One region of the Pantoea brenneri genome, then DNA from elsewhere that is predicted to be linked to it. Evidence: predicted binding sites of a transcription regulator. Region 1 holds the regulator's gene; each other region holds the start of a gene.
What was found. Region 1 encodes PurR, which represses purine synthesis genes. Its sites were predicted from a motif close to CANGCAAACGTTTGCNTG; they were not measured.
Positions count from the first base shown of each region.

Region 2: the regulator PurR is predicted to act here: its motif matches at 1,688-1,705, upstream of gcvT (glycine cleavage system aminomethyltransferase GcvT).
Region 3: the regulator PurR is predicted to act here: its motif matches at 2,128-2,145, upstream of purE (5-(carboxyamino)imidazole ribonucleotide mutase).

Region 1 is NZ_JBCGBG010000001.1:1,348,292-1,352,482, forward strand. Features, by position in the region: gene AABB92_RS06285 (C40 family peptidase) at 145-939, shown strand; gene cydH (cytochrome bd-I oxidase subunit CydH) at 999-1,088, opposite strand; gene purR (HTH-type transcriptional repressor PurR) at 1,370-2,395, shown strand; gene punR (DNA-binding transcriptional activator PunR) at 2,392-3,297, opposite strand; gene punC (purine nucleoside transporter PunC) at 3,404-4,191, shown strand, end outside.
Region 2 is NZ_JBCGBG010000007.1:154,722-158,912, forward strand. Features, by position in the region: gene gcvP (aminomethyl-transferring glycine dehydrogenase) at 1-47, opposite strand, end outside; gene gcvH (glycine cleavage system protein GcvH) at 128-514, opposite strand; gene gcvT (glycine cleavage system aminomethyltransferase GcvT) at 538-1,635, opposite strand; gene ubiI (FAD-dependent 2-octaprenylphenol hydroxylase) at 2,117-3,319, opposite strand; gene ubiH (2-octaprenyl-6-methoxyphenyl hydroxylase) at 3,333-4,191, opposite strand, start outside.
Region 3 is NZ_JBCGBG010000001.1:2,073,392-2,077,582, reverse strand. Features, by position in the region: gene ybbP (putative ABC transporter permease subunit YbbP) at 1-140, shown strand, start outside; gene purK (5-(carboxyamino)imidazole ribonucleotide synthase) at 473-1,537, opposite strand; gene purE (5-(carboxyamino)imidazole ribonucleotide mutase) at 1,534-2,043, opposite strand; gene lpxH (UDP-2,3-diacylglucosamine diphosphatase) at 2,174-2,890, opposite strand; gene ppiB (peptidylprolyl isomerase B) at 2,890-3,384, opposite strand; gene cysS (cysteine--tRNA ligase) at 3,597-4,191, shown strand, end outside.

The sequences.
Region 1 (4,191 bases):
GCGAGGCCGAAAGATTAATAAAAAAAGGCGTTACGGTTTTCAGGTGAACTGGACTAGAATGGCTTCGGCGCTGATCCTGGATCAGATTTTTCCCAACTTTGTCGCGGTGCGTAGTGGCCCTGACAACTTAACTAAAACCGGACTATGCGTTTAATCATTACGCTTTTCATCCTTGCCTTTGCGCAACTGTTCTTCAACATCGCTTCTGCTTCCCCGCAGGCGCCGGTGAATGTCAGTTCGCATAAAGCAGAGAAAAAGAGTGCGCGCGAAGATGAGCGCCGCAAGCGTCGCCCGTTGAAAACGTCGGCGAAGAAAACACGCGTCAGCCCGGTCCAGAAGCTCAAACTCAAAAAACAGAAAAAAAGCGAACTCACCGCCAGTCATCTTCCCGCAAAGAAAAGCAAAACCCTGCTCAAAACCGCCAGTAAGAAACGCTACGGCCATCAGCGTCTGCTTAAAACGGCTGACGCCAGCAGCAATGACAGCGGTGACACCGGCACCATTAAAATGAGCAAGTCACATCGCCAGCGCTACCAGAAGGCGCGCGAGACGGCGATGACCAAGTTGATGGGCCAGCTGGGTAAACCCTATCAGTGGGGCGGCACCTCACCGCACACCGGTTTCGACTGCAGCGGTCTGGTGTGGTACGCCTATAAAGATCTGGTTAAATTTAAGATCCCGCGTACCGCCAATGAGATGTACCACCTGCGCGACGCCGCGCCGGTAAAACGTGAGTCGCTGGAGAAAGGCGATTTAGTCTTCTTCCGGATTAATGGTCGCGGCACCGCCGATCACGTTGGGGTTTATCTCGGCAACGGCAAATTTATTCAGTCGCCACGCACCGGCAAAGATATTCAGATCAGTGCGCTGGGTGAAGATTACTGGCAGCGCCACTACATCGGCGCGCGTCGGGTGATGACGCCGAAAACCATTCGTTAAGCGGATTCGCTACGCGAATAACCAGACAGAGAAAAGCCGGGCGATGCCCGGCTTTTTCATTAGTGCAGCACAGCTGTAAAGCTAAAGGCGACAATCATCAGCAGACAGCCGACGGTAGTCATCAGGGCCAGTTTCAAATCTGTACTCATTTACCGCTCCTTAGTCACACATTTTGTAGGGATAAGCCATTTTCCCATACGGGCCGGTAAAAATCTCGTTTTATCCGTCCAGCCTTGTTAGAATCCTGCCTTTGTTGCGCAACGCGCGCAGCCCCGGTTCCGTTTGCTCTCCTTTTCAGGCGCTCATTACCCGCCAGACGCCTGTTTACCGGCCAGAAAAGCTGCATAATTGCGGAGAAAACCCTGAGCAGACGCAAACGTTTAACATTATGCTTATCATTGCGTTAGATAAGCCCTGGAGTCCGATTTTAATGGCAACAATTAAAGATGTGGCAAAACGCGCCGGCGTCTCAACGACCACCGTTTCGCACGTCATCAACAAAACGCGTTTTGTCGCTGAAGAGACGCGCAACGCCGTCTGGCAGGCGATTCAGGAACTGCACTATTCGCCGAGCGCCGTAGCGCGCAGCCTGAAAGTGAATCACACCAAAACGCTGGGCCTGCTGGCAACCTCGAGCGAAGCGCCCTACTTTGCTGAAATTATTGAGGCGGTGGAGAATCACTGCTTCGACAAAGGTTACACCCTGATTCTGGGCAATGCGCATAACGACCTGCAAAAGCAGCGTGCCTATCTCAGCATGATGGCGCAGAAGCGCGTCGATGGTTTGCTGGTGATGTGCTCTGAGTATCCGGACGATCTGCTGAAGATGCTGGAAGAAAATCGTAATATCCCGATGGTGGTGATGGACTGGGGCGAGTCACGCGCCGACTTCACCGACACGGTGCTGGATAATGCGTTTCAGGGCGGCTATCTGGCCGGACGTTATCTGATTGAGCGCGGTCACCGTGAGATTGGCGCGATTCCCGGTCAGATGGAGCGCAACACCGGCGGTGGACGTCATGCTGGTTTCCTCAAGGCGCTGGAAGAAGCCGGCATTCAGCCGCGTGCCGAATGGATCGTGCAGGGCGACTTCGAACCGGAATCAGGCTATCAGGCGATGCAGCAGATCCTGTCGCAGAAACAGCGCCCGACCGCGGTGTTCTGTGGTGGTGATATCATGGCGATGGGCGCGATTTGCGCCGCCGATGAGATGGGTTTGCGGGTGCCGCAGGACATTTCGGTGATCGGATATGACAATGTGCGCAACGCGCGCTACTTCGCGCCTGCGCTGACTACCGTGCATCAGCCAAAAGCACAACTGGGTGAGAAAGCGCTGGAGATGCTGCTTGACCGCATCACCAGTAAACGAGAGGTTTCTCAGACCATCGAAGTGCATCCGACGCTGATTGAACGTCGTTCCGTGGCTGACGGTCCGTTCCGCGACTATCGCCGTTAATCTTCGCTTAACCACTCCTGATTAAGCGTTTGCGCATCACCCAGATAGCTGAGTAACCAGCCCGTCGCCGGTGATGCGCGATCTTCCGCCCAGCTTACGCAACAGGGGCTGTCCGGAAATGCAACCGGCAACGTCAGCTCCACCAGCGCTCCGCTGTCCAGTAATGGCCGCGCCAGATGCCCCGGCACCATCGCCACACACAATCCCGCCAGCACGCAATCCAGGCCGGTCTGCCATTCCGGCACCACCAGACGACGCTGATTGTCGAGCGTCCACGTCATCCGGCGTGGCAGCGCGCGTGAGGTATCTTCCAGCACCAGCGACGGCCAGCTGCGCAGGGTGTCGTCATCAATCTGACTCACGCCAGTCAGCGGATGGTGGTTCGCCACCACGCAGCGCCAGTTGAGCGTCCCCATGTCGCGAAAGGCAAAGCGTCCGCCGACCGGTATCGCCTGAGTGGCGCCGATGGCCACTTCAACCCGATCATCCGCCAGCGCATCCCAGACGCCGTTAAACACTTCATAACTGATGTGCAACTCCATGTCGGGGAAATGGCGGTAAAAATCTTTGACTAACTGCCGGGTGCGCTGCGGCTTGACGATGCAGTCGACCGCAATACTCAGCTGTCCACGCCAGCCGTTAGCCAGCTGCTGACACTGGCGGCGGGTGGCGAGCATTTTTTTGATAACGCTGCGCCCTTCACGGACAAAATGCTCGCCAGCGGGGGTTAATACCACCTCGCGATGCTGGCGCTCAAACAGCGGTACCGCCAGCCACGTTTCCAGCTGACGCACGGTATAGCTGATAGCAGACGGCACCCGATGCAGCTCCTGCGCCGCGGCGCTGAAGCTGCCACCGCGCGCCACCGCATCCACCACCTCTAATGCATATTCTGACCACATAATCTGCCTTCAAATTTTTTAACAGCAACCGGCAAATATTAGCGTTTCACAGCGGCAAACGCACCTTTTACACTCTGCCGCGTTCAACCTGCAAAATGAGAATCAGATGTCACCGTCAAAAGGATTTATGCCTTATCTCGCTCTGCTGAGCATGCTGGGCTTTTTAGCCACCGATATGTACCTGCCCGCCTTCGGCGCGATGCAGCAAACTTTTAACACCTCACCCGGCCTGATCAGCGCCAGTATGAGCCTGTTCCTGGCGGGCTTTGCCTGCGGTCAGCTGTTCTGGGGACCGCTGTCAGATCGCATCGGCCGCAAGCCGGTATTGCTGGCCGGTCTGGCGCTGTTTGCCGTCGGCTGCGCCGGTATGCTGTGGGTCAATAATATCTATCTGATGCTGGCGCTGCGCTTTATTCAGGCGATCGGCGTCTGTGCCGCAGCCGTTAGCTGGCAGGCGCTGGTTGTAGATCGTTATCCGGCGGCGCGCGCCAACAAGGTGTTCGCCACCATTATGCCACTGGTGGCACTCTCGCCAGCGCTGGCGCCGTTGCTGGGCGCCTGGCTGATCAGCCATTTTCACTGGCGGTCTATTTTTCTGGTGCTGACGCTGATTGCCGTGGCCTTGATCCTCACTACCCTGCGTCTGCCGGCCAGCCGTAAAGCCAAAGGTGAGCAAGGCGCACAGCCTGGCTTTTTCACTCTGCTGAAGTCGCGGGTCTACAGTGGCAACGTGCTGATCTACTCCGCCTGTTCCGCCAGCTTTTTTGCCTGGCTGACCGGCTCGCCGTTTATTCTGGCCGATCTGGGCCTGACGCCAGCCGACATCGGTCTGAGCTATCTGCCACAAACCTTTGCATTCCTGATTGGCGGTTTCGGCTGCCGCGCCCTGCTCAA
Region 2 (4,191 bases), on a different contig from region 1:
TCAATGAATGCACCGTTGTGTTCAAGCTGGCTGAGAGTCTGAGTCATTAGCAGTAAATCCTGAATCGGGCTGGGGAACAGAGAGTGCAAACAGAAATCTGCGGCCTCTGCGCGAGGCCGCCTGACGATTACTCGTCGATAGAGGCTTTGTAAGCATCCGCGTCCAGCAGCGTGTCAATTTCAGACTCGTCGCTGGCTTTGATTTTGAATAACCAGCCGCCGTCATAAGGTTCGCTGTTGACCTGCTCTGGCGAATCGGACAGAAGATCGTTAACCGCAACAATCTCACCGCTGATCGGTGCATAGATGTCGGAGGCCGCTTTGACTGATTCGGCGACTGCACACTCTTCACCAGCAGCAAAGGTTGCGCCGACTTCAGGCAGATCGACAAACACCATGTCACCCAGCAGTTCCTGCGCATGTTCGGTGATGCCTACGGTATAAGAACCATCTTCTTCTTTGCGCACCCACTCGTGGCTGTCGCGGTACTTCAACGTATTTGGCACATTGCTCATTGGCCATTTCTCCTGAATAAAATTTACTGGGCGACCGGTTTACCGGCGCGGACAAAAATCGGTCGGGTAACCTTTACCGGCATCTGGCGGTTACGGATCTCAACGATGGCGGTGTCGCCGATACTGGCTGGCACGCGTGCCAGGGCAATGCTGTAACCCAGAGTGGGCGAAAACGAACCGCTGGTGATGATCCCTTCCTGTGGCTCGCCCTGATCGTCGGTAAAGCGCACGGGCAAGCCGTTACGCAGCACGCCTTTTTCGGTCAGGATCAGCCCGACCAGTTTTTCGGTGCCGCGTTCACGCTGTAACGTCAGCGCTTCACGTCCGATGAAGGCCCGATCGGCCGGCTCCCAGCTCACCGTCCAGCCCATGTTGGCAGCCAGCGGTGAAACGCTTTCATCCATTTCCTGACCGTACAGGTTCATGCCGGCTTCCAGCCGCAGCGTGTCACGTGCACCGAGACCCGCAGGTTTTACTCCGGCGGCCAGCAACCGCTGCCAGAAATCGGCCGCCTCGTCTGCCGGTAACGCAATCTCATATCCCGCTTCGCCGGTGTAGCCGGTGGTGGCAATAAACAGCGCCTCCGCCTGTACGCCGAAGAACGGCTTCATCCCGGATACCGCCTGCCGTTGTGTCTCGCTGAACAGCGTCTGCGCTTTCTGCTGGGCCTGCGGCCCCTGTACGGCAATCAGCGCCAGATCGTCACGTTCGGTCAGCGTAATGCCGTAGCCCTGCGCATGTTCAGCGATCCAGGCGAGGTCTTTCTCCCGCGTTGCGGAATTCACCACCAGCCGGAAAAAGTCTTCGCTCATAAAGTAAACAATCAAATCATCAATGACGCCACCTGATGCATTCAGCATGCCGGTATAGAGCGCCTTGCCGGGCTGAGTCAGTTTTGCCACGTCATTTGCCAGCAGGTAGCGCAGAAATTCGCGGGTACGCGGGCCTTTCAGGTCAACAATGGTCATGTGGGAGACATCAAACATGCCGGCGTCATTACGCACCGCATGATGCTCATCCATCTGGGAGCCATAGTGCAGCGGCATCATCCAGCCATGAAAATCCACCATGCGAGCGCCGCAGGCCTGATGCTGTTCAAACAGAGGTGTTTGCTGAGTCATAACCATCCTGTGCAGAAGCGAGTGAGTACCAAAGCGCGCCGCAAACCCTGCCGACGCAAACGTTCTCTTTAGGCTGACGTTACCACCGAACCTGGCGATTAACCATAAGCAAACCGGGGTCGAAAGCTGATGCACAGCCTAACCAGGATTAATCACCGACAGGATAAAAAACTGCAATTTTGTGATTAATCACGCAATAAATGTAGGAAGGTTAAATAAACGCAGCAAATTTATGCGAGAAGCCGTTCAGGATGTTAAAAAAATGCGGTACTCGCCGATGCACCGAATAAGAAAAAGTAATGCGAATTGAGCGGCAAAATTAGAATAAATCAAACGAGGGGCGATAGTGGTGCGGCGCTGCCTTGTGATGGTGCAGAGTGGGTTTCGGACAGAAAAAAAGCCAGCAAATGCTGGCTCGGGAGTGGGTTTCGGACAGAAAAAAAGCCAGCAAATGCTGGCTCGGGAGCGGGTCAGAGCGGGTTCAGCGTAGCCACGCCGGCAGGTCATTCAGGCCCATCGCCTGCTTCAGCATCAGCGGTTTAACGCCCGGCAGGCTGTCTGCCAGCTTCAGGCCGACATCGCGCAGCAGTTTTTTTGCCGGGTTGTTACCGGCAAACATCTCACGGAAGCCCTGCATGCCGGCCAGCATCAGCGCGGCGCTGTGCTTACGGCTGCGTTCGTAGCGGCGCAGATAGAGGTGCTGTCCGATATCTTTGCCTTGCTGATGCAGCCGGCGAATTTCACCGATCAGTTCAGCCGCGTCCATAAAGCCCAGGTTCACGCCCTGTCCTGCCAGCGGATGAATGGTGTGGGCCGCATCCCCGACCAGCGCCAGGCGGTGCGCGGCAAAATTTCGGGCATAGCGCGCCGTCAGAGGAAACGATTTGCGCTCGCTTTCCAGCTGGCACAGACCAAGCCGCATATCAAACGCCACCGACAGCTGCTGATTGAATAACGCTTCCGGCATACTTTCCAGCCGGCTCGCCTCCTGCGGTGACAGCGACCAGACAATCGAACTCAGATGCGGGTCCTGCATCGGCAGGAAAGCCAGAATACCGTCGCCATGGAACACCTGACGCGCTACCGCATCGTGCGGCATCCCGGTGCGGACGTTAGCGACCAGCGCGTGATGATCGTAATCCCAGAAGGTCAGCGGGATATCGGCTTTGTTACGCAGCCAGGAGTTGGCTCCGTCAGCCGCAATCATCAGACGCGCGGTTAACATATTGCCATCCTGCAGGGTAATAAAGGCTTCGTTATCGCCAAACGCCACCTGCTGCAGCTCGGCGGATGCCATCAGCGTCACGTCGCTGCAGGCGCTGGCGCGTTGCCACAGGGCGCGATGAATCACCGGATTTTCGATAATATGGCCCAGGTGAGACAGCCCCTGCTGCTGATCGCCAAAGGCGATGGTACCGAAACTGTCCTTATCCCACACTTCCATACCGTGATACGCACTGGCACGCAGCGAGAGAATGGTCGACCAGACATCCAGCTTCTGTAGCAGACGCTCACTGGCCGCATTGATAGCCGAGACGCGAATCGAGGGTGTATCACTCAGGCTGGCTGGCGGCTCGGGAGATTTTTCCAGTACCGCGATGCGCAGTCCGCTGCCCTGCAGGCCACAAGCCACTGCCAGTCCGACCATACCGCCACCGGCAATCACCACATCAAAAGTTTGCATCAAAGCCTCTTTATTAACGCTTAACCCAGCCAAGCGTGCGCTCAGCCAGTTGATTTCGTAGCCACGGCAGATGATCCATCGCCAGCAGACCCAGATTACGCCCGATGACCAACGGCGTATGACGGTTGGCAAAGATACGCACTAAGCCGTCGGTAATACCGATGGTCGCGGCGCGATCCTGCTCACGGCGCTGCTGATAATGTTGCAGTACCGCATAGCTGCCGGGATCCTGTTGCTGTTGATGGGCTGACGCCAGCGTCTCGGCCAGCGACATTACGTCACGCAGGCCAAGGTTAAAGCCCTGTCCGGCAATCGGGTGCAGCGTCTGCGCCGCATTGCCGACCACCGCCACACGATGCGTGACCGGCTGCACCGCCCGTTGCAGCGCCAGCGGGTAGTATTCCCGCTGACCGGCATGGGTAAATTTGCCCAGTCGCCAGCCAAACGCCCGCTGCAGTTCACTGAGGAATTCGGCTTCGCTCCAGCGCGTGAGCGCGTCACGCTGTGACAGCGGGTGGCACCACACCAGCGACAGGCGATGATCTGACATCGGCAACAGAGCCAGCGGACCGTGCTCGGTGAAGCGTTCAAACGCCTGCCCCTGATGTGGCAACGCCGTAGTGACGTTGGCAATCAACGCCAGCTGCTGATAGTCATCGGTTTGCCACTGAATGCCGCAGGAGGCGGCCAGCGCAGAGCGTGAGCCGTCTGCCGCCACCAGCAGATCGCCATTTAGCTGCTCGCCATTATCAAGCGTTACCGTTACCTGTTGCTCGCTGCGGCTGGCCTGAGTAACGCGAGCCGGACAGCGCAGAGTGACGCCCGGCGCTTTCTTCAGTTCAGTAAACAGACGCTGTCCGACATCAAACAGC
Region 3 (4,191 bases), 730 kb from region 1:
ATTTCCCGTGGCAGCCTGACTGGACCTTGTGGCTGGCGCTGCCGTTATCCGGCGCGCTGTTATTGTCGCTGTGCGGTGGCTGGCTCGGGGTGCGGTTACTGAAGGGCAAAGCGCTGTTCAGGAAGTTTGATGCGGCATAAGGGGAGGACTGGGTGCAGGGCGCTATTAAGCCTGCATCCGGTCGTCATCCAGAACGTACTAGCGCTCACAGCGCGCGACGATAAGGTGTTAGCTCAGGGAGCATACGCCCTTCGCAAAGACGCAAAAATGCCATCCCTGGCAGGCTCAGCGCGGGCGATTACGCTCCTCATCCCTGAGGTGGCCCGTAGCCGGGCCAACGCTTTGCGTGGTTCAAAAACGCTCCCGGCGTTTTTGTCACTGGCCCGCTATGCTGTGCTACCGACGTATCCTCCCCTCGCGTTGCGCTTCTCAGCCGCCTGACAATGCCATCAGCAGGCTTTGGTGCGGAGGATTACAGTTTTTCAATCGCCCAGGCGATGCCACTGGCGTACTCTGCCGGTAGCAGAGGGACCAGCGCGTTGAGGGCAGCCCTGAGTCGATCTGTATCGCTGTCGGTCAGATTGAGGTGCCCGACCTTACGGCCCGGGCGCACCTCTTTGTCATACCAGTGCAGGTGCACCAGCGGCTGCTGCAACCAGTCAGGGTTGACGGCAGTGCCAATCAGATTGACCATCGCCGACGGCGCAAACACCACCGGTTGCGGCAGGGGCAGCGCCAGAATCGCCCGCAGATGCAGCTCGAACTGGCTGATGGAGGCACCATTCTGCGTCCAGTGGCCGCTGTTATGCACCCGCGGGGCCAGTTCGTTAATCAGCAATCCGTCCGGCGTGACAAAACACTCCATCGCCATCACGCCGACGTAGTTCAGTTGCTGCATGATGGCACTCAGCATCGCTTCCGCCTGCTGCTGTTGCGCCTGATCCGCCTGGGGCAACGCCACGCTGGTGCGCAGAATGCCGTCCTGATGCAGATTGTGCGTCAGCGGATAGAACACCGTGCTGCCATCATGGCCGCGCGCGCCGACCAGCGACACTTCGCCGGAGAAATTAATGCCCTGTTCGACGATGCATTCGCCATAGCACTCTTCCGGCAGTGCATCGGTTTCGCCAGCACGCAAACGCCACTGACCACGACCGTCATAACCCCCGGTGCGGCGCTTCACAATCGCCAGTTCGCCGAGTGAGGCAAACACCGACGGCCATTCGGCTTTGTCGGCCAGCAACTGCCACGGCGCAGTGGCGAGATGGAGCTGATCCAGCAGCTGTTTCTGGGTCAGGCGATCGGCCAGCCGCGGAAATATATCGCGGTTCACAAACGCCGGATGACTCGCCAGTTCGCGGGTCAGCGCGGTTTCCGGCCAGCGCTCAATTTCGGCGGTGATCACGCTGTCGGCCATTGGCAGGGCAGCCGGATCGGCATCCAGACCTACCGGATAAACCGCGATCCCCAGCGGTTCACCCGCCTGGCGCAGCATACGGCCTAACTGACCGTTACCAAGGACGCAAACCGGCTTCATGCCTCCTCCCGTGGATCAGGATGATTCAGCACTTCATCGGTCTGGCTCTGACGCCAGTTCGCCAGTCGTGAACGCAGCGCGTCGTCATGAATCGCCAGAATCTGCGCAGCCAGCAGCCCGGCATTGGCGGCACCGGCTTTACCAATCGCCAGCGTACCGACCGGAATTCCGCGCGGCATCTGCACAATCGAATAGAGGCTATCGACGCCGCTCAGCGCCGCGCTCTGAACCGGCACGCCCAGTACCGGCAGCAGGGTTTTAGCCGCCAGCATACCTGGCAGATGTGCTGCGCCACCCGCGCCAGCAATGATGACCTGAAAACCCCGCTCAGCGGCGGTTTCGGCAAAGCTGAACAGTTTATCCGGCGTACGGTGTGCAGAAACCACTTCAACATGGAAGGGCACGTCGAGGCTGGTAAGAATTTCAGCAGTGAACTGCATGGTGGACCAGTCACTTTTGGAACCCATAACAATCGCGATGCGGGCCGGGGCGGCGTTGGATGACATGCGGTCAACTCCTGTGAATGAACAAACAGACCTGGCCGGGCGGACAGGTTTTGAAGGGCACAGAGAATAGCATGAGAAGAGAGCAAGGAAAACGGTTGCGTCGGGCTAAACACGCGGATTTACCCGACGATTAAAAGTCAAAATCGATCAGCTGAATCCCGCTGGCGTCGAGCTGAATCATCGATCCCCGACGGTGCCAGGCCCCCAGCACCGCCCGTTGCGCGGTTTCACCCTGCAGCGTCAGCTGATGAATGGCCGGACGGTGAGTATGACCGTGGATCAGCAAACGTACCTGCTGGCGCAGCAGGGTAGCGATCACCGCGTCGTGGTTCACATCCATGATGGTCTGGGACTTATGCTGATTGGCTTGTTTGCTGTCGGCGCGCATCCGGGCGGCGATGCGTTTGCGCAGCCGCAGCGGTAACGCCAGAAACAGTCGCTGGATCCACCGGTTATGGACTTTGGCACGAAAGCGCAGATAGCCGACGTCGTCGGTGCAGAGCGTATCGCCGTGCATGATCAGCAGACGGTGGCCGTAGAGCGTCAGCACCTGTTCTTCAGGCAGCAGCGTCATGCCGCTGGCGCGGGCGAAGCGCTGGCCAATCAGGAAATCGCGGTTGCCGTGAATAAAGTAGACCGGAACGGAGAGGGCGCGCAGGGCGCTGGCAACCTGCTGATGCAGTGGATTGGGATCGTCGTCACCAATCCAGGCTTCAAACAGATCGCCAAGAATATAGAGCGCGTCGCAGTGTGGCGCTTCGCGCTGTAAAAAATGCAGAAAACCGGCGGTGATCGCCGGTTCTTCCTGACACAGATGGAGATCTGCGATAAACAGGGTGCGCGACATTACTCGCTGACAGTGACTTTCTGGATGATAACGTCATCTTTTGGCACATCCTGGTGCATGCCACTGCGGCCAGTTGAAACACCTTTGATCTTCTCGACCACGTCCATGCCTTCAACCACTTCAGCGAACACACAGTAACCCCAGCCTTGTACGCTTTCGTCACGGAAGTTCAGGAAGTCGTTGTCAGCCACGTTGATGAAAAACTGTGCGGTCGCAGAGTGCGGTGCAGAGGTACGTGCCATTGCCAGCGTACCTTTGGTGTTTTTCAGGCCATTGTTGGCTTCGTTCTGGATTTCATCTTTGGTGGCTTTCTGCTTCATGCCCGGCTCAAAGCCGCCGCCCTGAATCATAAAGCCGTTGATCACCCGGTGGAAAATAGTGTTGTCGTAGAAACCTTCACGGCAGTAATCCAGGAAGTTCTTTACGGTTGCCGGCGCTTTATCATCGAAGGTTTTGATTACGATATCGCCATGGTTCGTCTGGAAAGTTACCATTTTTGTCGTCCTGTAAAGGTTGTCGTCAGTTGCTGAGGCCGCTTCATCGGTCGGCGTGCCCCTTTTTGTCGACCGTTCTTATATCATAATTTCTGATGACGCGTCAGCAGCGCGGCGCAGTTGGCTTGCTTTGCGTCGCGCGAGCGATAAAAATACGGCACAATGTCTGGATACTTAAAAGTGTCAACCACACGCCAATACGGAACCGTTCAATGCTTAAGATTTATAACACCCTGAGTCGACAGAAAGAGGAATTCAAACCCATTCATGCCGGTAAAATCGGGATGTATGTTTGCGGCATCACGGTGTATGACCTCTGTCACATTGGTCATGGGCGGACGTTCGTGGCGTTTGACGTGGTGGCACGCTACCTGCGTTACCTCGGCTACCAGCTGGACTACGTGCGTAACATCACCGACATCGACGATAAAATTATCAAGCGTGCCAATGAAAACGGCGAGAGCATCGAAACCCTGACCAACCGGATGATTGGTGAGATGCACAACGATTTCGCTGCGCTGGGCATTCTGCCGCCCGATCAGGAGCCGCGCGCCACGCGCCACATCGCCGAGATCATCGAGCTGGTGGAAACCCTGATCGCCCGCGGTCACGCTTATGTGGCGGACAATGGCGACGTGATGTTTGATGTGCTTAGCGATGCCGATTACGGCGCGCTGTCACGTCAGGATCTGGAGCAGCTGCAGGCGGGCGCGCGGGTTGAAGTGGCTGACGTGAAGCGTAATCCGATGGATTTCGTGCTGTGGAAGATGTCCAAAGCGGACGAACCCGCCTGGTCATCACCGTGGG